Regions from separate parts of the Streptomyces sp. NPDC047853 genome, predicted to be linked through region 1. Evidence: riboswitches for the same ligand, from Rfam matches in the RefSeq annotation. Region 1 holds a riboswitch; each other region holds the start of a gene.

Region 1 (5,747 bases):
TCAAGGACTCCTGCGACCTTCCCGAAGCGGGGCGCGGCGGCGTGGCCGGGGCCGCCGCCGGCTGACCGGCCGGGCCTGCGGCCGCCACCGCACGTCCGGGGCCTGTATAGGGTGACGGGCGTGGCGAGAGTCCGGTTGAGTGTGGCGGAGCGGCGCGAGGAGTTGCTGCGCGCGGCCATCGAGCAGATATCGGCGCGGGGGGTGGCGGCGCTGCGCATCGCCGACGTGGCCGCCGCGCTCGGCGTCAGCAACGCGTTGGTGCTCTACCACTTCTCCACCAAGGAGAAGCTGGTCGCCGCCGCGTTCACCCACGCCGCCGAGGACGATCTCGCTCATCTGCGCAGGCTGCTGGGCCGCCGCACGTCGGCGCTGCGCCGGCTGCGGGCGGCCGTACGGTGGTACGCCCCCACCGGGCAGGCCAAGGGCTGGCGGCTGTGGATCGAGGGCTGGGCGGTGGCGCTGCGCGAGCCCGCGCTGCGGAGCGTCACGCTGGAACTCGACCGCCAGTGGAAGGCGGCGATCGCCGCGGTCATCGCCGAGGGCGTGGCCGCCGGGGAGTTCCGCTGCTCCGCGCCCGAAGCCGCCGCGCTGCGTCTGACCGCGCTGCTGGACGGACTGGCCGTGCAGCTGACCTCGTACGGGGGCTCGGTGTCGCGGGCCCGGGCCCAGGAGTGGATGGACGAGGCCCTCGCCCGGGAACTGGGTCTGGAGCGGGAGGCCTTGACGACGCCCCGGCGCCGGCCCGGCCCGTCCCCCGCCGGCGCGACCGGGACCCCGTAGCCCGGGCCCGCCGGACGGCTGACGCGGAACGCGAGACGGCGATCTTCCGCCCTCAGGCCACCGTCGCGATCCGCCCCCTGATGTCCTCCGCCGAGAGCGTCCCCTTGGCGATCACGTGGTCGCCCGAGGACTCGCCGCGCAGCCGGCGGCCGATCCACGGGACCAGGAACTCGCGGGCCCAGTGGACGTCGTCCCGGCGGACGTCCAGGGTGCCGCGCGGCGGCAGCGGGGGCCAGGGCTGGTCGGGGTCGGCCGGGACGGGCAGGCCGAGGATCTGGCCCGCGCGCAGCGCCACGCGCGTGTGGCCCTCCGGCGACAGGTGCAGCCGGTCGGCGTCCCACGCCCTGCGGTCCTGCACGGTCCGGAGCGACCACAGGTCGAGCACGGGGCAGCCGTACCGGTCGGCGATGGCCCGGACGTGCCCGTTGTACGTGGCGATCTTGCCGCGCAGGCGCCTGAGGACGGGCACCCCGCGGGTGTCGAAGCCGGTCGTCACCAGCACCGTGCCGGCCGCGGCGGTCAGCGCGGCCACCGCCTGCTCGAACCGCTCGGCCACCTCGTCGGGGTCGGTACCGGGCCGGATGATGTCGTTGCCGCCCGCACAGAACGAGACCAGGTCGGGGGCGAGTTCGACGGCCCGCGGCACCTGCTCGGCCACGATCCGGTCGAGCAGCCTGCCGCGTACGGCGAGGTTCGTGTACGTGAAGTCGCCCTCGGGGCGCCGGTCCGCGAGCAGTACCGCGAACCGGTCGGCCCAGCCGACGAACGACCCGTCGGGGCCCCGGTCTCCGACGCCCTCGGTGAAGCTGTCCCCCACCGCCACGTACGACCCGATCACTGTTCCGTTGTCACTCTTCGAATCGTCTGCCACGTCGGCCCATGATTCACCTTCGAATGTGACCTACGCGACCGTAGAAAGGGTTGACGGGCGGTGAGAAAGACCACGCCTAAAGTATTCGCCAATTCAGGAATACGCGCGGTCCGGATACGCCCGGTCCGGATACGCCACGTGCGGATACACCGCGTCCGGATACAGCGAAGGCCGGACCCGGGGATCGGGGTCCGGCCTTCGGTGGCGCGGGAGGGCGCGTCAGTTCCTCGTCAGAGGGAGACGCCGTGGGAGCGCAGGTACGCGACCGGGTCCACGTCCGAGCCGTAGTCCGGGGTGGTGCGGATCTCGAAGTGCAGGTGCGGGCCGGTCACGTTGCCGGTGGCACCCGAGAGGCCGACCTGCTGACCCGCCGTCACGGACTGGCCCGCGGAGACGGAGAGGGAGGAGAGGTGGGCGTACTGGGCGTAGTGGCCGTCGGCGAGCTGGATGACGACCTGGTTGCCGTACGCGCCGCCCCAGCCCGCGGAGACGACGGTGCCCGCGCCGACGGCCTTGAGGGAGGTGCCGGTCGGGACGACGAAGTCGGTGCCGGTGTGGTAGCCGCTGGACCACATGCTGCCGGTCTGGTGGTACGGGGTGCCCAGGGTGCCGCTCGGGACGGGCGACACGAAGCCGCTGCCGGCGGACTGGGTGCTCGTGTTCGAGGACGCCGAGGAGTCCGAGGAGTCGGCGGAGCTCTTCGCGGCCTCCGAGGCCTTCTCGGCCGGCTCGGCCTTCGCGGGGGCCGGCTTCTCGGCCGCGGCGGGCTTCTCGGCGGCCGGCTTCTCCGACGGGGCGGAGGAGGACGGGGCCGAGGACTGGGCGGCCCGGCCGTCGACGGCGAGCTTCAGACCGGGGTGGATCAGCGACGGGTCCGAACCGACGGCCTCGCGGTTGTCCGCGTAGAGCTTCTTCCAGCCGCCGTCGACGTCCTGCTCGTCGGCGATCTTCGAGAGGTAGTCACCGCTCTTCACGGTGTACGTCCGCGCGTCCCCGTTCTTCTCCGCGCCGGCGGCCTTCTTCGTCGACGCGGCGACGGACTGCACGGACTGCACGGGCTTCTCGGAAGCGGACTGCGCGGGAGCGGCGTGGGCCCCGGCGGCGCCCATCAGCGGAAGCGCGAGCGCGGCGCCACCGGTTCCGGCGACGGCGATGGCACGGGTCAGGCGCATGGCCCTGGTACGGCGGTGCTTACCCTTGGCGGGCATGGCGAATTCCTCTCCGGCGCCTGCGAGGTGAGCTGTCGGGTGCGAGCTGGAGATGCCCGGCCGCGTCGGGACGCGGCTTAACCCCAAGCCGTTCCGGGAACCGGAACAGGCAGTTCTACCTGTGGGTCCCCCGCTCCTGCCGTGTACGGGTGGTCGATGAGTGCGGGCTCCGGTCGGCGGCAGGATTAGGCGTCCGTCCGGATCGGTGGTGAACGTAAGCGACCAGGACGCGCAGCGACAAGCGACAGGTTGCGCCGACCGGTGTTCCAAATGATCCTTTGTGGGAATCGTCGGTCACCCTCCGTCGAAGCGCGCCACGTCGACTCGGGTAAAGGTCCTTGAAAATCGGCCGCATTACGTGGACATGCCAGGCAACGCACCGTCACGGATATGACGCTGCTCACGCGCCGTACCTCCAGCCCCTTTTATTTCCGCGCCAGTTGGAACCAAAGCGCCAATACGGACAGAAGGCGCAGATGCTCCACTGTCGGACGTCCCGGCCACCGAAGTCGCGGGACCGTGCCGTATCTTCGAGTGAAGCCCGGCGGCGAGCAGCGCCGACGGGGCGGAGTGGGAGGAGCCCCCGTGACGCAGCAGGTCCCGTCGACCGAACCCGAGCTGGCCGGTGTGCGCAACTTCCGTGACGTGGGCGGCCTGCCGACCGTGGACGGACGGCGGGTACGACAGGGAGTGCTGTTCCGCAGCGGTCACCTGGCACACGCCACCGGAGGGGACGCCGCGTTCCTGGCCTCGCTGGGCCTGCACACGATCTTCGACTTCCGCAACGCGGCCGACCAGAAGCTCGAAGGGCCGGACATCGAGCTGCCGGGCGTGCGCAATGTCAACCTGCCGCTGAGCGACCCGGCCGACGGTGCCGAGTTCTGGAAGATGGTCCGCGACGGCGACCTGGACCAGCTCCGCGAGATCCTGGCCGGCGACAAGGGCGCCGAGCGGATGATCGGCTCCTACCGCCTGATCATCAAGGAGCGCACGGCGGAACACTCACGGGTGCTGCACGCGCTCGCCGAGGACAGCGTCCCGGCCCTGATGCACTGCGCGGCCGGCAAGGACCGCGCGGGCCTGTCGATCGCGATCACCCTCCTCGCCCTGGGCGTCGAGCGGGACGCCATCGTCGAGGACTACCTGAAGTCGAACGCCACGCACCGCCGCTACAAGGTGCGTCGCAGCAGCTCCGCCGCCTCCGCCTACTCCCCCGAGGTCATGGAGCTGCTCAGCCCGCTGTTCGACGCGCGCGCCGAGTACCTCGCGGCGGCCCTGGAGACCGTCGAGCAGACCTGGGGCGGAGTCGACGCCTACCTGGAGCAGGGCCTGCGGATCACTCCGGAGACCCGGGAGCGGCTGCGCGAGCGGATGCTGGACTGAGGGGTCCGCTCACCGGCTGCCGGCCCCCACCTCGAAGAGCAGGTAGATGAAGGCCGCGAAGAGGTGCCCCACCACGAGGTAGATGAAGAGCCGCACCCACACGGCCCGCGGAAACCTGTCCTGCATCTTCATGGCATCTCTCCAGGGGTGGGGTGGGGCGGCGTGGTGGCCGGTCCCAGGCAGAGCGCCGCCGACGGGCTCTGCAGCAGCGTGTGGACGAAGAGCAGCTCGACGCCGTCGGCGTCCTGGGCGGCGATCCGGTGCGGGGTCAGCGAGTCGAAGTGCGCGCTGTCGCCGGGACCGAGCCGGTGCACGGTCTCCCCGAGGCGCAGCCGCAGCCTGCCCCGCAGCACGTGGAGCCACTCCTCACCGGGGTGCACCCGCACGATGTCGCCCTGCGACCCGTGCGGCACGCGGACCCGCAGGGCCTGCATACCCCGGCCGGACCCACCCGCCTGCCAGTACGTCCAGCCGCCGGCGGACGTCGGCTCCATCGCCTCGGCGCGCACGACGGCGTCCCGGTCCGCGGCCGTCTCGCCGAGCAGTTCCGAGACGGTCGTACCGTAGACACGGGCGAGGGAGAGCAGCATCGGCAGCGAGGGCTGCCGCTGCCCGGTCTCCAGCCGGGAGAGGTGGGCGGGCGACAGCCCGGCGGCACGGGCCGCCGCCTCCAGGGTGAGGACGGCCCGCCGCCGCAGTTCGCGCAGCCGGGGTGCGACGGCGGCGACCGATCCCTCGGCCGGGTCCGTCGCCTCGGAGGAGTTCATGCTCCCATTCAGCCCGAGGATTGCCTCACGGACAAGTTTGTTGCCTGTGAGGCAAAAACCCGGCTCAGCGGTTGGCCACCGCCTGCCGGACCAGGGTCTTGCCGAAGTCCCACATCAGGCCTCCGCCGCTGTGCGCGTCCTCCATCACCTCGGTGAAGGCGTCGACGAACCGGTCCGCGTCCGAGGTGTCGATGATCAGCGGCGGAATCAGCTTGATCACCTCCAGGTGGTCGCCGGACACCTGGGTGAGGATCCGGTGCCGCTGCAACAGCGGCACCACCACCATCTGTGCGAACAGCCCCTTCCTGGCCGCCTGCAGCATCGTCCAGCGGCTGCGCAGCCTGAGTGACCGGGGACGGCCGAACTCGATGCCGATCATCAGCCCCCGGCCGCGCACGTCGGCGAGCAGCTCGTAGCGGTCCACCAGCTCCGCCAGCCGGGACTTCAGGCGCTCCCCCACGGCGGCGGCGTTCGCCACGATCTCCTCGTTCTCCATCACGGAGAGCACCGCGAGCCCGGCCGCCATGGCCTGCGCGTTGGACCCGAAACTCGCCGAGTGGACCTGCACCCGGTCCATCGAGGAGTAGACCTTCTGGAAGATCCAGTCCTTGCCCAGGGTGGCGCCCACCGGCACGTAGCCGCCCGACAGCGCCTTGGCCACGCACACCAGGTCGGGCTCGACGCCGTCCTCGTGCTGGAAGGCGTAGAACGTCCCGGTCCGGCCCAGGCCGGTCTGCA
Region 2 (5,747 bases), on a different contig from region 1:
TTCGCGCCCCGCGTGCAGGAGCTCGCCGACGGGCTCATCGACCGGTTCGCCGCCACCGGCAGCGCCGATCTCATCCACGAGTTCGCCTTCCCGCTCCCCATCTACGCCATCTGCGACCTGCTCGGCGTACCCCGCGAGGACCAGGACGACTTCCGGGACTGGGCGGGCATGATGATCCGCCACGGCGGGGGGCCACGGGGCGGGGTGGCGCGGTCGGTGAAGAAGATGCGGGGCTACCTCGCCGAGCTCATCCACCGCAAGCGCGCGGCGCTGACACCCGAGCCCGGACCCGGTGAGGACCTCATCTCCGGCCTCATCCGCGCCTCGGACCACGGGGAGCACCTCACCGAGAACGAGGCCGCGGCCATGGCCTTCATCCTGTTGTTCGCGGGTTTCGAGACCACGGTGAACCTGGTGGGCAACGGGACGTACGCCCTGCTCACGCACCCGGAGCAGCGGGCCCGTCTCCAGTCGTCCCTGGCCGACGGCGAACGCGCCCTGCTGGAGACCGGAGTGGAGGAACTGCTGCGGTACGACGGCCCGGTGGAGCTGGCCACGTGGCGCTTCGCCACCCGGCCGCTCACCATCGGCGGGCAGGACATCGCGGCGGGCGACCCCGTCCTCGTCGTCCTCGCCGCCGCCGACCGGGACCCGGAGCGGTTCACGGACCCGGACACCCTGGACCTCTCCCGCCGGGACAGCCAGCACCTCGGGTACGGCCACGGCATCCACTACTGCCTGGGCGCCCCGCTCGCCCGGCTGGAGGGGCAGACCGCGCTCGCCACGCTCCTCACCCGCCTGCCGGACCTGAGCCTCGCCGCCGACCCGGCCGAACTGCGCTGGCGCGGCGGGCTCATCATGCGAGGTCTGCGCACCCTGCCCGTGTCGTTCACACCGGTCGCACCGGCGAACGGGAGCGTTGCGTCGCCTCCGCAAAAGTGACACGCGCTCAACTTTGTGATCTTCACGTGATCTGCGCGGCATGAACTTGTGACAAGCGATCATCTGCCTATACGTTCACGGATCAACGTGGCCCCCAGTCTCACGGCCACGCGATCCTCGCTGTCTCGTGAAAGGTCGTCGCATGCTCTCCGGGAACGGTCGTCACCGCCGCCCCCGCCAGGCACCCGCCCTGGTCGTCGCCGCCGGAGTCACGGGCTCCGCCATCGCGATCCCGCTTCTCGGCGCCACCGGCGCGCACGCGGCCGACGGGGCGAACTGGGACCGGGTCGCCGAGTGCGAGACCGGCGGCGCCTGGAGCCAGAGCAGCGGCAACGGCTACTACGGCGGGCTGCAACTGTCCCAGGACGTCTGGGAGCAGTACGGCGGCCTGGAGTACGCGTCGAGCGCCGATCAGGCCAGCCGCTCCCAGCAGATAAGAATCGCCGAGAAGTTGCGCGCGGACCAGGGCATCGCCGCCTGGCCGACCTGCGGCCTGCTCGCGGGCCTGGGCAACGACTCGGGTTCGCCGGCCGGCGGCACGGGTGCGGCGGAGGAGGGTCCGTCGCAGGGGTCGGACGACGCGGGGACGCCGAAGGCTCCCCGGTCGACCGGGGCGTCCGGCACCGGCTCGTCCGGCTCGTCCGAAGAGTCCGAGCGGGCCTCCGGGGTCTCGCCTTCGTCCCCGCCCCCGGCCACGCCTGACTCCCCGTCGACCGAACCGGACGAAACGGCCAAGGCCGACACGGCGCCCGGAACCAGCCCCTCGGCGACCGCCGACCCGCAGGAGTCCGACAGGTCGTCCGCAGCCACCACCAAGGGTGACGAAACGGACAAGGCGGGCCAGAGTGCGGGCTCTTCGGCCCTCACCGACACCGCGGGGTCCGGCGCCGGCAAGCACCGCGGCGACCGCGCCGAGGAGGGCGTGGAGGAGGGCCGCGGGACCGACGCGTCGGGGCGGCATGCCTCGCGCGGTGAGGACGAGGCGCGAGAGGTCGTCGACGGCTCGTACACCGTCCGTTCCGGCGACAGCCTCTGGGGCATCGCCGACTCCCTTGAGCTCGACGGCGGGTGGCGCTCGCTGTACGTCGGCAACGAGGAGGTCGTCGGCGCCGACCCGGACCACATCCTGCCCGGTCAGACGCTCATGGTCGGGGGCGAATCGGGCCAAAAGTAGGGGGAGTTCGCGTCACGGTTCGGGGCCTATGTCCGATTTGGATCACGTGAGACATAGCTCTCAGAAGCCGTGATCGTCTTTGAAAATCCGGCGAGCGCGTGTCTACGGTCATGGTCGCTCGCCATCGCGGGCCCCGGCTGCCGCAACGCCGAATCCTGCCAGCGGCCGTCCGGGAACAGTCGTCGCGTCAAGCGCCGCAGGCAGGAGCGGGGGACCCAAGGTAAGTGCCGCACCGGGCAGTCGAGCCGGAGCGGCTAGGGGTGGAGCCGAGTTCCGCGAGGAACCCGGCCGGGCAACTCAACCGGCCCGAACCCGACAGCTCACCTCGCAGGCGTCGGTGAGGGGATCAACCATGCTGTTTTCCGGCAAGGGCAAGCACCGTCGCCCGTCCAAGGCCACCCGAGTCATCGCCGTCGCCGGTGTCACCGGTGCCGCCGTCGCCGCCCCGCTGATGGCGGCCGGCAACGCCTCCGCCGCCACCGCCTCCGAGTGGGACGCCGTCGCCCAGTGCGAGTCCGGTGGCAACTGGTCCATCAACACCGGCAACGGTTACTACGGCGGTCTGCAGTTCTCCGCCTCCACCTGGGCCGGCTACGGCGGTACGCAGTACGCCGCGACCGCCGACCAGGCGAGCAAGTCGCAGCAGATCGAGATCGCCGAGAAGGTGCTCGCGGGCCAGGGCAAGGGTGCCTGGCCGGTCTGCGGCACCGGCCTGTCGGGCGCCGCGTACACCGGTGGCGGCTCCACCGAGAGCCAGGACAGCGGTTCCGCGCAGGGCTCCGGCAGCTCCGAGAGCCAGAGCAGCGGCTCCACCGCCGACCGCTCCACCGAGCAGAAGGCCTCCCGCTCCGAGGAGCGCCCGGCCGCCGAGAAGCCGGCCGAGAAGAAGACCGTCACCACCCCGACCGGCAAGAAGGTCGAGAAGGGCGACGGCGAGTACAAGGTCGTCAAGGGCGACACCCTCAGCTCGATCGCCCAGGAGCACGACGTCAAGGGCGGCTGGGCGAAGCTGTTCAAGCTGAACGACGACATCGTCGACGAGGCCGACCTGATCTACCCGGGCCAGCAGCTGCACCTGAAGTAAGCGGCGGCCCCGCCTGCTCCCGTCCCGGCGCGTGTTCCCCCGTACGCGCCGGGACGGGTTTTTCACGCCCCCGTCCCGCCCGCGCCGCCGTCCCCGGGGCCGCGGGTGTTTCCGGAAACGTCTTTGTTCCGTTCGGAAACAATTTACTCTCGGTTCTGTCCAGCGGGTGGGCGATCGGCTGGCCGATCGCCCGGAGCCGGTTAGGCTCGGTCCCGCAGAGCCGCTGCGGTCCTGTGGACCCGCGCGTCACACCGAAGCGTCACATTGAAGAAGGAGATGCTCGTGCCGTCCATCGACGTCGTCGTAGCCCGGGAAATCCTGGACTCCCGAGGCAACCCCACGGTCGAGGTCGAGGTCGGCCTCGACGACGGCAGCACGGGTCGTGCCGCCGTTCCCTCCGGCGCCTCCACCGGCGCCTTCGAGGCCATCGAACTCCGTGACGGCGACCCGGCCCGTTACCTGGGCAAGGGCGTCGAGAAGGCCGTCCTGGCCGTCATCGAGCAGATCGGCCCGGAGCTGGTCGGCTACGACGCCACCGAGCAGCGCCTGATCGACCAGGCCATGTTCGACCTGGACGCCACCGACAACAAGGGCTCGCTGGGCGCCAACGCCATCCTCGGCGTCTCCCTCGCCGTCGCCCACGCCGCCTCCGAGGCCAGCGACCTGCCGCTCTTCCGCTACCTGGGCGGCCCCAACGCGCACCTGCTGCCGGTGCCGATGATGAACATCCTGAACGGCGGCTCGCACGCCGACTCCAACGTGGACATCCAGGAGTTCATGATCGCCCCGATCGGCGCGGAGTCCTTCTCCGAGGCCCTGCGCTGGGGCGCCGAGGTCTACCACACGCTGAAGAAGGTCCTGAAGAACAAGGGCCTGGCCACCGGCCTCGGCGACGAGGGCGGCTTCGCCCCGAACCTCGGCTCCAACCGCGAGGCCCTCGACCTGATCCTCGAGGCGATCAAGGAGGCCGGCTACACCCCCGGCGAGCAGATCGCCCTGGCGCTCGACGTCGCCGCGTCCGAGTTCTACAAGGACGGCTCCTACGCCTTCGAGGGCAAGAACCGCACCGCCGCCGAGATGACCGAGTACTACGCCGAGCTGGTCGAGGCGTACCCGCTGGTCTCCATCGAGGACCCGCTGTTCGAGGACGACTGGGACGGCTGGAACACCATCACCGCCAAGCTCGGCGACAAGGTGCAGCTCGTCGGCGACGACCTGTTCGTCACCAACCCGGAGCGCCTGGCCCGCGGCATCGAGGAGAACTCGGCCAACGCCCTGCTCGTCAAGGTGAACCAGATCGGCTCGCTGACCGAGACCCTGGACGCCGTCGAGCTGGCCCAGCGCAACGGCTTCAAGTGCATGATGTCCCACCGTTCCGGCGAGACCGAGGACGTCACCATCGCCGACCTGGCCGTCGCCACCAACTGCGGCCAGATCAAGACCGGTGCCCCGGCCCGCTCCGAGCGCGTCGCCAAGTACAACCAGCTGCTGCGCATCGAGGAGATCCTCGACGACGCCGCGGTGTACGCCGGCCGCAGCGCGTTCCCCCGCTTCAAGGGCTGACCCGCCCGGTAAGAGGCGGCGTCGTACGTACGTCCCCGTACTCGGTCCCGTACCGTGTGCGGGGACGTACGCACGTAGGGCGACGCACGAGGGTGCAGGGGAGGCGGGGACATGGCGGTGAAGGACCGGGACCGTTTCTCCACCGCGACCAGGATCCGGATCATCGGGGAGCAGACCGCGGCCCGGGTCTACCGTTCGCAGACCAAGCGCCAGGCCCGCCGCTCCCGGCTGACCGGCCGGGCCGCGCTGCTCGCGATGGTGCTCTGCTCGCTGGTCGTGGCGCTCGCCTATCCGATACGGCAGTACGTCGCCCAGCGGGCGGAGGTCGCCGATCTCCAGCGGGAGCAGCGCGAGACCCGGAGCCGGGTCGAGGAGCTGCGCGACCTCAAGGCGCGCTGGCAGGACGACGCCTACGCCGAGCAGCAGGTCCGGCTGCGGCTGCACTACGTGATGCCGGGGGAGACGGGGTTCGTCGTCGTCGACCCGGACGCCGCCAAGCAGGCCCGCGCCGAGGCCGGTGCCGCCGACCGCCCCTGGTACCGCAACGTCTGGGACGGGATCGACAAGGCCGACGCCGCCGGCCGGCCGTGAACCGACCGCGCCGGCCGTGAACCGACCGCGCCGGCCGTGAACCGACCGCGCCGGCCGTGACTCAACAGGAAGACCAGCAGAAGACAGTCATGCAGACTCCCCCGCCGACCACCCCGCGCACCGAGCCCACCGACGCGGACGTGGCGGCCTTCAAGCAGCAGCTCGGGCGTCCTCCGCGCGGCCTGCGCGCCATCGCGCACCGCTGCCCCTGCGGTCAGCCGGACGTCGTGGAGACGGCGCCGCGGCTGCCCGACGGCACGCCCTTCCCCACGCTGTACTACCTGACGTGCCCCCGGGCGGCCTCCGCGATCGGCACGCTGGAGGCGAACGGCGTGATGAAGGAGATGACCGAGCGCCTCGCCACCGACCCCGAGCTGGCCGCCGCCTACCGGG
Region 3 (5,747 bases), on a different contig from region 1:
GGGGGAGGTCCGCGGCATCGCGCTGGAGCTGAAGGCCGCCGACGGCTCGCGCCTGCCGGTCCTGGTGACCTCCACCGTCAGGACCGGCGAGGACGGGCGGCCGCTGCTGATCCGCACCACCCTCCTCGACGCCCGCGACCGGCGTGCCTACGAGGACGAGCTGCTGCGGGCCCGGCAGGAGGCCGACACCGAACGCGACCGCCTCAGAACCCTGGCGACCACGCTCCAGCGGACCCTGCTGCCCCCCGCCCTGGACGACGTGCCCGGTCTGGACGTCGCCGCCCACTACCACATCGCCTCCGTCGACGAAGTCGGCGGCGACTTCTACGACTTGTTCCCCCTCACCCAGGGGACCTGGGGTCTGTTCCTCGGAGACGTGTGCGGCAAGGGCGCCGCCGCCGCCGCGATCACCTCCCTGGCCCGCTACACCCTGCGCGCCGCGGCGGTCTACGACCCCGACCCCGCGGCCGTGCTCCGCAACCTCAACACCGTCCTGAACCACGAGTACAACGGCTACGACCCGCGGTTCTGCACCGTGATCTTCGGGCTGCTGACCCCCGTCGGCGAGCAGGGCGCCTTCCGGATCACCCTGGCCAGCGGCGGGCACCCGCCGGCCCTCCTGCTGCGCGCCGACGGCAGCGCCGACTACCTGCCCACCCCCGGCGGCCAGCTCGTCGGGGTCCTGCCGGACGCCCACATCGCCACCACCACCGTCCGCCTGGACCCCGGCGACACCCTGCTCCTCTACACGGACGGCCTCACCGAGGCCCACACCGACCAGCCCGGTGGACGCTACGGCGACGAGGCGCTCGTGGACTTCGCCCGATCACTGGCCCCCACCACCGCCTCCGGCACGGTCCAGGCACTGAGCGACCTGCTCGACGCCCTCGGCACCGGCGTGGACGACGACACCGCCGTCCTCGCCATCAACGTGCCCCGGCCGCCCGGCGGAGAGCGACGCGGCGCCTAGGGTTGCCCCGCCGGAACCCGCCGCCCCGCCCCACCGGAGTACGCCCATGCCCCTCCCGTACGTCCTGCTCTCCGCCGCCGTCTCCCTCGACGGCTGCCTGGACGACACCGGCCCCGAACGGCTGCTGCTCTCCTCCCCGGCCGACTTCGACCGGGTCGACGAGGTGCGGGCGTCCGTCGACGCGATCCTGGTCGGTGCCGGCACGATCCGGGCCGACAACCCGCGGCTGCTGGTGAACTCGGCCGAGCGGCGAGGCGCCCGGATCGCGGCAGGGAAGGCCGAGTACCCGCTCAAGGTGACGGTCAGCGCCACCGGGGAGCTGGACCCGGCGGCCGCGTTCTGGCACACCGGGGGCGAGAAGCTGCTGCTCACGACGGACCGGGGCGCCCGGCGGGCCCGGGCCCTCGGACTCGCCGCCGACGTGGTGCCGCTCGGCGAGGCGCTCGACTGGCGGGCGGCGCTGGAGCACCTGCACGACGAGCGGGGAGTGCGGCGGCTCATGGTCGAGGGCGGGGGGACCGTGCACACCCAGTTGCTGCGCCAGGAACTCGCCGACGAACTCCAGCTCGTCCTCGCCCCTCTGCTGGTCGGCGACCCGGACGCGCCCCGTCTGTTCGGTCCCGGGGCCTACCAGCGCGGCCGGCTGCGGCTGGTGGAGTCGCGGCGCATCGAGGACGTCGTACTGGCGCGGTACCTGCCGACCGCCCCGGGCGCCGGAGGCCGGGTGACCGCCGCCGACCGGCACTGGCTCGCCCTCGCCTGCGAGCTGGCGCAGCTGTGCCCGCCGTCCGGGACGGCGTTCAGCGTGGGGGCGGTGGTGGTCGCCGCCGACGGGACCGAGCTGGCGCGGGGGCACTCCCGCGAGGGCGGCGACCCCGTCGTGCACGCCGAGGAGGCCGCACTCGCCAAGGCCGACCCCGCCGACGCCCGGCTGTCGACCGCCACGGTGTACAGCAGCCTGGAACCCTGCGCCCGCCGCGCCTCCCGGCCCGCGCCCTGCGCCCGGCTGATCCTCGACGCCGGGGTACGCCGCGTGGTCACGGCCTGGCGGGAACCGGACACCTTCGTGCCGGGCGCGGACGGCGGCGGGGTGCTCACCGCCGGGGGCGCCACCGTCGTCGTCCTGCCCGAGTACGAGGAGCGCGCGAAGGCTCCCAACCGCCATCTGGAGGGGTAGCGGGATACGGATGTGCATGCAGCCCCCGCGATGACGTACAGTGGAGACACAACGGCGCGGGGTGGAGCAGCTCGGTAGCTCGCTGGGCTCATAACCCAGAGGTCGCAGGTTCAAATCCTGTCCCCGCTACTGAAACCGAAGGCCGGAATCCCTTGAGGATTCCGGCCTTCGGTGCGTTCAGGTGTGTTCACCCGGTCGGCCCTCACGGCTCGCCGCCCGCCCCCGATCCGGGAAACCTGGAGACGGGACGGCAAGCGGCGCGGAGGTTCGGGGCGGCGGGAGACGAGTGGTGCGGCCAGGTCACGTGGACGACGAGGGAGCGTACGCCAGGGCCGGCGGCCGGCTCCCCGGCGACCCCGCGCCCGACCCGGGCCTCGGCACCGAGGCCATGGCGCCGCCCACCCCGGCCGAACGCCCGCCGCGGACCCCGTACGGGCGCCGCCTGGTGCGCCTGCTCCCGGTCCTGCTCATCGTCGTCGCCATCCTGTACGACATCTTCACCCCGAGATACTTCACGGCCGGCCCGCTCTACACGGCCGCGCCGCTGGTCGCCGCCCCCCTCTACTCGCGGCGGGGCACGGCGCTCACCGGTGTCGCCGTGGTCGCCGCCGTCGTCGGGCTGCAACTGAGCAAGGGCGTCGCCCACTACGTCGACTCCCTCACGGAGCTGATCACCATCGCGACGGTCGCCGCCCTCGCGGTCTTCGTCAACGCCTTCGTCCGCCGCACCGGTGAGCGCCTCGTCAGCGTCCGCGAGATCGCCGAGGCCGCCCAGCGCGCCGTGCTGCCCGAGCCCGCCGAACGGATCGGCGGCTTCGAGATCGCCGCCTGCTACGAAGCCGCGCAGGCCGACGCCTTCATCGGCGGGGACCTGTACGCGGTGCAGGACAGCGCGCGCGGCGTCCGGCTCATCGTCGGGGACGTGCGCGGCAAGGGCATGGGCGCGGTGGCCGCCGTCGCCGTCGTGATCGGCGCCTTCCGCGAGGCCGCCGAGCAGGAGGCCACCCTGGAGGCGGTGGCCCAGCGCCTGGAACGGGCGCTGGCGCGCGAGGGCACCCGGCGCAACGGACTGGACGCCTTCGAGGGGTTCACCACCGCCGTCCTCGCCGAACTCCCGCACGGCGACGGGGTCGTGCGGATCGTGAACCGGGGTCACCCGCCCCCGCTGCTGCTGTACGCCGACGGCACCCTGCGTCCGCTCCCCGCCCGGGAGGCGGCGCTGCCGCTCGGGATGGGCGAGCTGGGCGTGTGGCCCGACCGGGCCCAGGAGGACGCCTTCCCGGGCGGAGCCACGCTGCTGCTGCACACCGACGGCCTGTCCGAAGCCCGGGACGCGCGGGGCGAGTTCTACGACCCGCACGAACGGCTCGCCGGCTGCGTCTTCCGGCACCCGGGGAAGCTGCTCGCCGCCCTCGCCGAGGACGTGCGCCGGCACTCCGGGGGCGGGATGGCGGACGACATGGCACTGCTCGCCGTACGCCGTCCCGCGCGCGAAGACCTTGATCATTGTCACGAACGGTGACCCGGCGAGCGCCCTGCGCATAACGACTGACACTCTGTCAGAAACTTGTGGTGTGAAGGGGAATACTGAGGGGCGGTCAACTCGCCCGGATTTCACCGATCCTGAGGCGTACGTCCCGTCCGGATTCGTTAATGATCAAGAGGAACAGCTTGGAATCCCCGCCCCGCGTCTATTAACGTTCGATAACGCAGCGCGGTCGTCCCAGCCGTCACAGAAGGCGGCTCCGTGCGCACGCGCCGAATCCCGCGAGGGAACCGGGGAACCACCACCTTGGGGTGAATCGCTCGTACGACGCCGTGGAGACACGGTGGATATACGCGCGTAGGAGACCTTCCTGCTCCGAACCCGTCAGCTAACCCGGTAGGCGGAAGGAAGGAAAGGAGTACGCCCACGTGGCGTCCAACCGGCCTGCCCCCGAGGCCCCGTTCGTGCCCAGCGCGCACGACACCGACACCTTCGGCTACGACGGCCACCGCACCGAAGAGGGCCCCTGGGAGGAGTGGAATCCCACCGCGGAATCCATCCGCCCCGTGCGCGGCCGGCACCGCGTCGCCAAGCAGCGCGGCGGACTCGCCCGCAGCTCCACCGTCCTCGGCGTCGGTGTCATAGCCGCGGTCGGCGCGGGCGGCATGGCCAGCGCGCAGACCGGCAAGCCGCCGGTGTCCATCTCCATGCCCGACCTGCCCAACGTCGGCTCGCTCATCTCGGACGACGAGGAGCCGGAGCCGCAGGGTTCCACCGCCCCGCTCAGCGGCATCGGCGTGGCCGCGACCGCCGACACCGCGCAGGACGCCCCCGACGCCGGTGAGACGCTGCGCGCCCGGATCATGGCGCAGGCCGAGCAGCAGCAGGCCCAGGTCGAGACGAAGGCCGCCGCCGAGGCCGCGGCCGCCGCCGAGAAGAAGGCCGCGGAAGCCGCCGCCAAGGCGGAGAAGGAGGCCGAGGCCAAGGCCGCCGCCGCCAAGAAGAAGGCGGAGGAGGAGGCCGCGAAGAAGGCCGAGGCCGAGCGGCTCGCGAAGCTGGCCAAGCAGTACACCCTGCCGACCTCCTCGTACACGATCTCCTCCAGCTTCGGCCAGGCCGGCGCCTACTGGTCCTCCGGCTACCACACCGGCCTCGACTTCGCCGCGCCCACCGGCACGCTGCTCAAGGCGGTGCACAGCGGCACCATCACGTCGGCCGGCTACGAGGGCTCCTACGGCTACAAGACCGTGCTGACCCTCGATGACGGCACCGAGATCTGGTACGCCCACCAGTCGTCGATCAGCGTCAGCGTCGGCCAGAAGGTCACCACCGGTGATGTCATCGGCCGCGTCGGCGCCACCGGCAACGTGACCGGGGCCCACCTCCACATGGAGGTCCACACCAGCGACGGCGGCGGGATCGACCCGATGGCCTGGCTGCAGAGCAAGGGCCTGACCCCCTGACCGAGGCCGTGCACGGCCCCGCCGGTCCCCGGCGGTCCTGACGGCGACCCCCCGACGCCAGGGCTGCCGGTTTGCGGGATTTTTGCCCCGCTCCCGGAATCACCGGCTCCGTCGTGGCCGTTGACGCAGGACATGACTTCTCTGCGCAAGCTCGGCTCCTCGGACCTCGAGGTCTTCCCCCTCGCCCTCGGTGGCAACGTCTTCGGCTGGACCGCCGACCAGGACACCTCCTTCGCCGTCCTGGACGCCTACACGGCCGCGGGCGGCAACTTCGTCGACACCGCCGACTCGTACTCCGCGTGGGTCGACGGCAACAGCGGCGGGGAGTCCGAGACCATCGTCGGCAAGTGGCTCGCCTCCCGCGGCAACCGCGGTGACGTCGTCCTCGCCACCAAGGTCAGCCAGCACCCCGAGTACCCGGGCCTGTCCGCCACGAACATCAAGGCGGCGGCCGACGCCTCGCTGCGCCGCCTGGGCACCGACCACATCGACCTCTACTACACCCACTTCGACAAGCCCGAGGTGCCGGTGGAGGAGATCGTCGGCGCGCTCGACGAGCTGGTGCGGGCGGGCAAGGTCCGGCACATCGCCGCCTCCAACATCTCCGCCGAGCGGCTCGCGGCGTCCCTGGAGTTCTCCGACCGCGAGGGC
Region 4 (5,747 bases), on a different contig from region 1:
ACTCGCCGCCGATGGTGGCCGCGAGTCCCACCCGGTCCACGAAGTCGTGGTGCGTGAAGCGGTGGACGTCCTTGGCGGACAGGCGAGGGTACGGCGCGAAGAAGCGGTAGTACTTCGACTCGTCGGAGACCTGCTCGTAGAAGCTGACCAGGCGCTCGGCGTCATCAACGGTGATGGGGCGGACGCGCGCGGTGCCGCCGTCGCGCAGCACCACGTCGGCTTCCCAGTGGGCGGGGTACTCGTGCCGGTCCGACGAGGTCTGCATGGGCCCCAGAGTACGGCTCGCGTACGACAACGGCGCGAGGCAGTCTGTGCAGGACGGAAGGTCGGGCCGAGGCCGCGGTCCGACGACCACGCGGGGCTGCGCACAGCCGTCCCGGGACGCTTCACGATGTGGGAAACTGGTCTAGACAAGAGTGGTCTAGACAACATCAGACCCCTGAACACCTGAAGGGCAGCATCACATGGCTGAGCGCCGCGTCAACGTCGGCTGGGCCGAGGGTCTCCACGCCCGCCCCGCCTCCATCTTCGTCCGAGCCGCCACGGCCACAGGCGTCCCGGTCACGATCGCCAAGGCCGACGGCTCCCCCGTCAACGCGGCCTCCATGCTGGCCGTCCTCGGCCTCGGCGCCCAGGGCGGCGAGGAGATCGTGCTCGCCTCCGACGCCGAGGGCGCGGACGCCGCCCTGGAGCGGCTTGCGAAGCTCGTCGCCGAGGGTCTCGAAGAGCTTCCCGAGACCGTCTGACCGACGGCAGCACCGCCGAGAAAGGCCCGCCCGGAATTCCGGGCGGGCCTTTCTCTTGCACCACTCCCGGGGGTGGATTCGCTTTTCACGGGCAGCAGAAACGAGCCCTCCGAATTCCCCTGTCTTTGTATACGGCGCTCATGTTAATAACGCAGACCCGAGATGTTTACGGCACGTTGCGGGTTCCTCACACGGTCCGCCGCCTCGCCTTCGACGGCGAAGCGCAGGCGGTGCGCCGGCGCCGATCGTTCGGCGTGCAGCGTCATGAGCGCCCGTGCGCGCTCGCCGTCGCCCCGGGCCACCGCGTCGACGATCGCGCCGTGCTCCGCCCAGCACTCCACCGGGTCGGCCGCGGCCTCCACGGCGTACAGCCAGGCGATCTTGTGGCGCAGCTGGGTCAGCAACGCCGTCAGGGACGGGCTGCCGGCGGCCTGGGCGAGGGTCTCGTGGAACCAGCCGTCCAGCGAGCGCAGATCGTCGCTGCTCCCCTGCCTGGCACGCTCCTGGCCCAGCCGCACCAGGCCGCGCAGGACCTTGAGATGCGCCTCGGTGCGGCGCCGGGCGGCCCGGGACGCGCCGAGGGGTTCGAGGAGCGTGCGCGTCTCCAGCAGGTCGGCCGCCTCCCGCTCGGTCGGCTCCGCGACGCACGCGCCCGCGTGCCGCCGGGTCACCACGAACCCCTCCGCCTCCAGCGTGCGCAGTGCCTCACGGACGGGGACGCGGGAGACGCCGTAGCGGCGGGCCAGGAGTTCCTCGGTGAGGCGGCTGCCGCGCCCGTGGACACCGGAGACGATGTCGTCCCGGATCGCCGTGCACACCGAGTGCGCCGGAATGCGCATGCCCGACCTCCGCCTTCATCCCCGGGAAACGTCGACGATTGACGCGTGTTCAGCGACTCTAGGCCAATGCGGCGGGAATTCCGACGGCGATGTGGATTTCATGGACACTTTTTGGACAACGGCCACGCCGGGAACACCCTGGAAATGCGAAATCCCCGACTCGGGGAGCCGGGGCTTTCGCGTGCCGTTCGTCGCTCGTCAGACGTTCACGCCGTCGTCAGATGTGCGCGCCGCCGTCAGGCGTTGACGCCGTGGGAGCGGAGGTAGGCGACGGGGTCCAGGTCCGAGCCGTACTCGGGGCTCGTACGGGCCTCGAAGTGCAGGTGCGGTCCGGTGACGTTGCCGGTGGCGCCGGAGAGGCCGATCTGCTGTCCCGCGTCGACCGACTGGCCCACCGAGACACCGATGGACGACAGGTGGCCGTACTGCGTGTACGTGCCGTCGTGCATCTTGAGCACGACCTGGTTGCCGTACGCCCCGCCCCAGCCGGCCTCGACGACGGTGCCGACGCCGACCGCGTGCACGGAGGTGCCGGTGGAGGCGTGGAAGTCGATGCCGGTGTGGCTGCCGGAGGACCACAGGGAGCTGCCGGCCTGGTAGGCGGTGGAGACGTAGGACGCGGTGATCGGCGTGACGAAGGTGTTGAGGCGCTTGCGCTCCGCCTCCCGCGCGGCGCGCTCCTTGGCCTCGCGCGCCTCCTGGGCGGCCTCGGCGGCCCGCTCGCGCGCGGCCTCCTGCGCCGCCTCACGGGCGGCGGCGTCCAGGGCGGCCTGCTTCTGCGCGGCGGCCTGGGCGTCGATCTCGTCGGCCAGGGAGTCGCCGATGCTGATGACCGGGGTGAGCCCGCTCTGCTCCACCTGGGGCTCGGCGGCGAGCGCCGGAGCCGCGAGGGTGCCGACGACGCCGGTGGTGGCGAGGGCCGCGACACCCGCCGCGCGGGCGGTGGTGCGGTGCATCCGGCCGGGACGGCGGTGCTTGCCGGCGGCGCGCGTGAACGCCATGTAGTGGCTGGTCCTTTCCTTCCCTCTCGCCTACCGGGTTAGCTGACGGGTTCGGAGGTGGAAGGTCTCCTACGGACCCCCTCGCGGCACGCGCGGGCGTCCGATTCACCCCAGGGACTACGGTGGGTCCCCGGCTCCCCTGGCTCGCGCCGTACGGGGACTCGGCGATGACTGTCCGGTGCCGCGGGTGCGGCGCACTGCCTGACGAACAGCCCGGAAGACGCTAAACGCGGTTGTCTTCAATCCTCAAACGCAACCGGCTTTTTGTAGCGCATGCCACAGCGCAGACAGGCAGCCTCTCCCCCAATTCGGACAAACGGCGGCCCTGGTGACACTCCGGTCACCAGGGCCCCACGCGCGTACCGCTACTCGGCCGCCACCACGGTGACTTCACCGATGCCGAGCGCCTCGACCGGCTCCTTGATCTGTGCCGCGTCGCCGACGAGGACCGTCACCAGACGGTCCACCGGGAAGGCGTTCACGACCGCCGCCGTGGCCTCCACGGTGCCCGTGGCGGCGAGTTGGCGGTAGAGCGTCGCCTGGTAGTCGTCGGGCAGGTGCTGCTCGACCTGGTCGGCCAGGGTGCTCGCGACGGCGGCCGCCGTCTCGTACTTCAGCGGCGCCACGCCCACCAGGTTCTGCACGGCGACGTCACGCTCGGCGTCGGTGAGCCCGCCTTCGGCGAGCTTGCGCAGCACCGTCCACAGGTCCTCCAGGGCCGGGCCGGTGTTGGGGGTGTCGACGGAGCCGCTGATGGCCAGCATGGCGGCGCCGGTCCCGTCGGGCGCGGAGCGCAGGACCTGCCCGAACGCCCGGACCCCGTAGGTGTAGCCCTTCTCCTCGCGCAGGACGCGGTCCAGACGCGAGGTGAGGGTGCCGCCGAGGCAGTAGGTGCCGAGCACCTGGGCGGGCCACACACGGTCGTGCCGGTCGGAGCCGGTGCGGCCGATGAGCAGCTGCGTCTGGACGGCGCCGGGGCGGTCCACGATGACGACCCGGCCCCGGTCGTCGGCGGTCACCGGCGGCACGGGACGGGGCTCCGCGGCGGAGCCGGTCCACGCGCCCAGCGTCTCGCCGAGCAGCGCGTCGAGGTCCACGCCGGTGAGGTCACCGACGACCACGGCGGTGGCCGTGGCGGGCCGGACGTGCTTCTCGTAGAAGGCGCGTACGGCGGCGGAGTCGATGCTCGCGACGGTCTCCTCGGTGCCCTGGCGGGGGCGCGACATGCGCGTCCCGGCCGGGAACAGCTCCTTGGAGAGCTCCTTGGCGGCCCGGCGGGCGGGGTTGGCCAGCTCGTGCGGGATCTCGTCGAGGCGGTTGCGGACCAGCCGTTCGACCTCGCCGTCCGCGAACGCGGGTGCCCTCAGGGCGTCGGCGACCAGGCCGAGGGCCTTGGCGAGGCGCGAGACGGGCACCTCCAGGCTGAGCCGGACGCCGGGGTGGTCGGCGTGCGCGTCGAGGGTGGCCCCGCAGCGCTCCAGCTCGGCGGCGAAGTCCTCGGCGGAGTGCTTGTCGGTGCCCTCCGAGAAGGCCCGCGCCATGATGGTGGCGACGCCGTCGAGACCGGTGGGCTCGGCGTCCAGGGGCGCGTCCAGCAGCACCTCGACGGCGACGACCTGCTGGCCGGGGCGGTGGCAGCGCAGCACGGTCAGGCCGTTGTCGAGGCTGCCGCGCTCCGGTGCCGGGAACGCCCACGGCCTGGGCTCGCCGGCCTGCGGCCGCTGGTGGAATTCCATGGTGGCGAGCTCGGTCACTTGGCCGCCTCCTCGTTCTCGTCGGTGGCGTCGTTCACGTCGGCGGGGGCGGTGGGCTCGTAGACGAGCACCGCGCGGTTGTCGGGGCGCAGGCGGGCCTTGGCGACCTCCTGGACCTCCTCCGCCGTGACCTCGAGCACCCGCTGCACGGCGGTGAGGGCGAGCTGCGGGTCGCCGAACAGCACCGCGTAGCGGCACAGTTCGTCGGCGCGGCCCGCGACCGTGCCCAGGCGGTCCAGCCACTCGCGCTCCAGCTGGGCCTGGGCGCGCTCCATCTCCTCGGCGGTCGGGCCCTCCTGGGCGAACCGGGCGAGCTCCTCGTCGATGGCGGTCTCGATGACCGGCACCTCCACGTCACCGGACGTCTTCACGTCCAGCCACCCCAGGGAGGGCGCTCCCGCGAGCCGCAGCAGACCGAAGCCGGCGGCGACGGCCGTGCGGTCGCGGCGCACCAGCCGGTTGTACAGCCGGGACGACTCGCCGCCGCCCAGGACGGTGAGGGCCAGGTCGGCCGCGTCGCACGCGCGCGTGCCGTCCTCCGGCAGGCGGTAGGCCGCCATCAGGGCACGGGCCGGGACCTCCTCCTCGACGACCTCGCGCAGCTCCCCGCCCATGACGTCGGGCAGCGAACCGTCCCGGGGCGGCTGCTTGCCGTCGTGCGAGGCGATGGAGCCGAAGTACTTCTCGACCCAGGCGAGGGTCTGCTCGGGGTCGATGTCGCCGACGACCGACAGCACCGCGTTGTTCGGCGCGTAGTAGGTGCGGAAGAACGCGCGCGCGTCCTCCAGGGTCGCCGCGTCCAGGTCGGCCATCGAGCCGATCGGCGTGTGGTGGTAGGGGTGGCCCTCCGGGTAGGCGAGAGCGGTCAGCTTCTCGAACGCGGTGCCGTAGGGGACGTTGTCGTAGCGCTGGCGGCGCTCGTTCTTGACCACGTCCCGCTGGTTCTCCATCGACTCCTCGTCGAGGGCGGCGAGCAGCGAGCCCATGCGGTCGGCCTCCAGCCAGAGGGCGAGCTCCAGCTGGTGGGCGGGCATGGTCTCGAAGTAGTTGGTGCGCTCGAAGCTGGTGGTGCCGTTGAGCGAGCCACCGGCGCCCTGCACCAGCTCGAAGTGACCGTTGCCCTTGACCTGGGCGGAGCCCTGGAACATCAGGTGCTCGAAGAGGTGAGCCAGGCCGGTGCGCCCCTTGACCTCGTGGCGCGAGCCGACGTCGTACCAGAGGCACACCGCCGCGACCGGGGTCAGGTGGTCCTCGGAGAGCACCACGCGCAGGCCGTTGGCCAGGCGGTGCTCGGTCGCTGTCAGGCCGCCGGAGTCTGCCTGGGCTGTGGCCGTGTGACCCATGGGCATGTACGTCCCTTCGCTCGCGGAATCTTGGTCGAGTCATGGCGCGGAACTGCGGAATTCC

The links. A riboswitch is a leader RNA that binds a small molecule or an ion and turns the genes downstream of it on or off. The one in region 1 is predicted to bind cyclic di-AMP.
Region 2: it holds a riboswitch for cyclic di-AMP, as region 1 does, so the genes downstream of both, ACGF5T_RS09135 (transglycosylase family protein) here and ACGF5T_RS35840 (LysM peptidoglycan-binding domain-containing M23 family metallopeptidase) in region 1, are expected to answer to the same signal.
Region 3: it holds a riboswitch for cyclic di-AMP, as region 1 does, so the genes downstream of both, ACGF5T_RS06755 (M23 family metallopeptidase) here and ACGF5T_RS35840 (LysM peptidoglycan-binding domain-containing M23 family metallopeptidase) in region 1, are expected to answer to the same signal.
Region 4: it holds a riboswitch for cyclic di-AMP, as region 1 does, so the genes downstream of both, ACGF5T_RS31045 (M23 family metallopeptidase) here and ACGF5T_RS35840 (LysM peptidoglycan-binding domain-containing M23 family metallopeptidase) in region 1, are expected to answer to the same signal.

Annotation. Positions count from the first base shown of each region.
Region 1 is NZ_JBIDCI010000041.1:1,996-7,742, forward strand. It holds gene ACGF5T_RS35825 (carboxymuconolactone decarboxylase family protein) at 1-65, shown strand, start outside; gene ACGF5T_RS35830 (TetR family transcriptional regulator C-terminal domain-containing protein) at 121-780, shown strand; gene ACGF5T_RS35835 (SGNH/GDSL hydrolase family protein) at 833-1,618, opposite strand; gene ACGF5T_RS35840 (LysM peptidoglycan-binding domain-containing M23 family metallopeptidase) at 1,882-2,859, opposite strand; cyclic di-AMP (ydaO/yuaA leader) riboswitch at 2,864-3,021, opposite strand; gene ACGF5T_RS35845 (tyrosine-protein phosphatase) at 3,445-4,242, shown strand; gene ACGF5T_RS35850 (DUF6126 family protein) at 4,252-4,374, opposite strand; gene ACGF5T_RS35855 (XRE family transcriptional regulator) at 4,371-5,009, opposite strand; gene ACGF5T_RS35860 (aspartate aminotransferase family protein) at 5,074-5,747, opposite strand, start outside.
Region 2 is NZ_JBIDCI010000003.1:494,059-499,805, forward strand. It holds gene ACGF5T_RS09125 (cytochrome P450) at 1-942, shown strand, start outside; gene ACGF5T_RS09130 (transglycosylase family protein) at 1,085-2,116, shown strand; cyclic di-AMP (ydaO/yuaA leader) riboswitch at 2,299-2,465, shown strand; gene ACGF5T_RS09135 (transglycosylase family protein) at 2,469-3,200, shown strand; gene eno (phosphopyruvate hydratase) at 3,483-4,763, shown strand; gene ACGF5T_RS09145 (septum formation initiator family protein) at 4,875-5,354, shown strand; gene ACGF5T_RS09150 (DUF501 domain-containing protein) at 5,444-5,747, shown strand, end outside.
Region 3 is NZ_JBIDCI010000002.1:591,830-597,576, forward strand. It holds gene ACGF5T_RS06735 (SpoIIE family protein phosphatase) at 1-970, shown strand, start outside; gene ACGF5T_RS06740 (dihydrofolate reductase family protein) at 1,017-2,147, shown strand; tRNA gene ACGF5T_RS06745 (tRNA-Met) at 2,203-2,276, shown strand; gene ACGF5T_RS06750 (PP2C family protein-serine/threonine phosphatase) at 2,437-3,669, shown strand; cyclic di-AMP (ydaO/yuaA leader) riboswitch at 3,894-4,050, shown strand; gene ACGF5T_RS06755 (M23 family metallopeptidase) at 4,062-5,096, shown strand; gene ACGF5T_RS06760 (aldo/keto reductase) at 5,229-5,747, shown strand, end outside.
Region 4 is NZ_JBIDCI010000023.1:15,356-21,102, reverse strand. It holds gene ACGF5T_RS31060 (GNAT family N-acetyltransferase) at 1-265, opposite strand, end outside; gene ACGF5T_RS31055 (HPr family phosphocarrier protein) at 465-746, shown strand; gene ACGF5T_RS31050 (GntR family transcriptional regulator) at 890-1,585, opposite strand; gene ACGF5T_RS31045 (M23 family metallopeptidase) at 1,822-2,586, opposite strand; cyclic di-AMP (ydaO/yuaA leader) riboswitch at 2,599-2,763, opposite strand; gene ACGF5T_RS31040 (pitrilysin family protein) at 2,952-4,340, opposite strand; gene ACGF5T_RS31035 (pitrilysin family protein) at 4,337-5,689, opposite strand.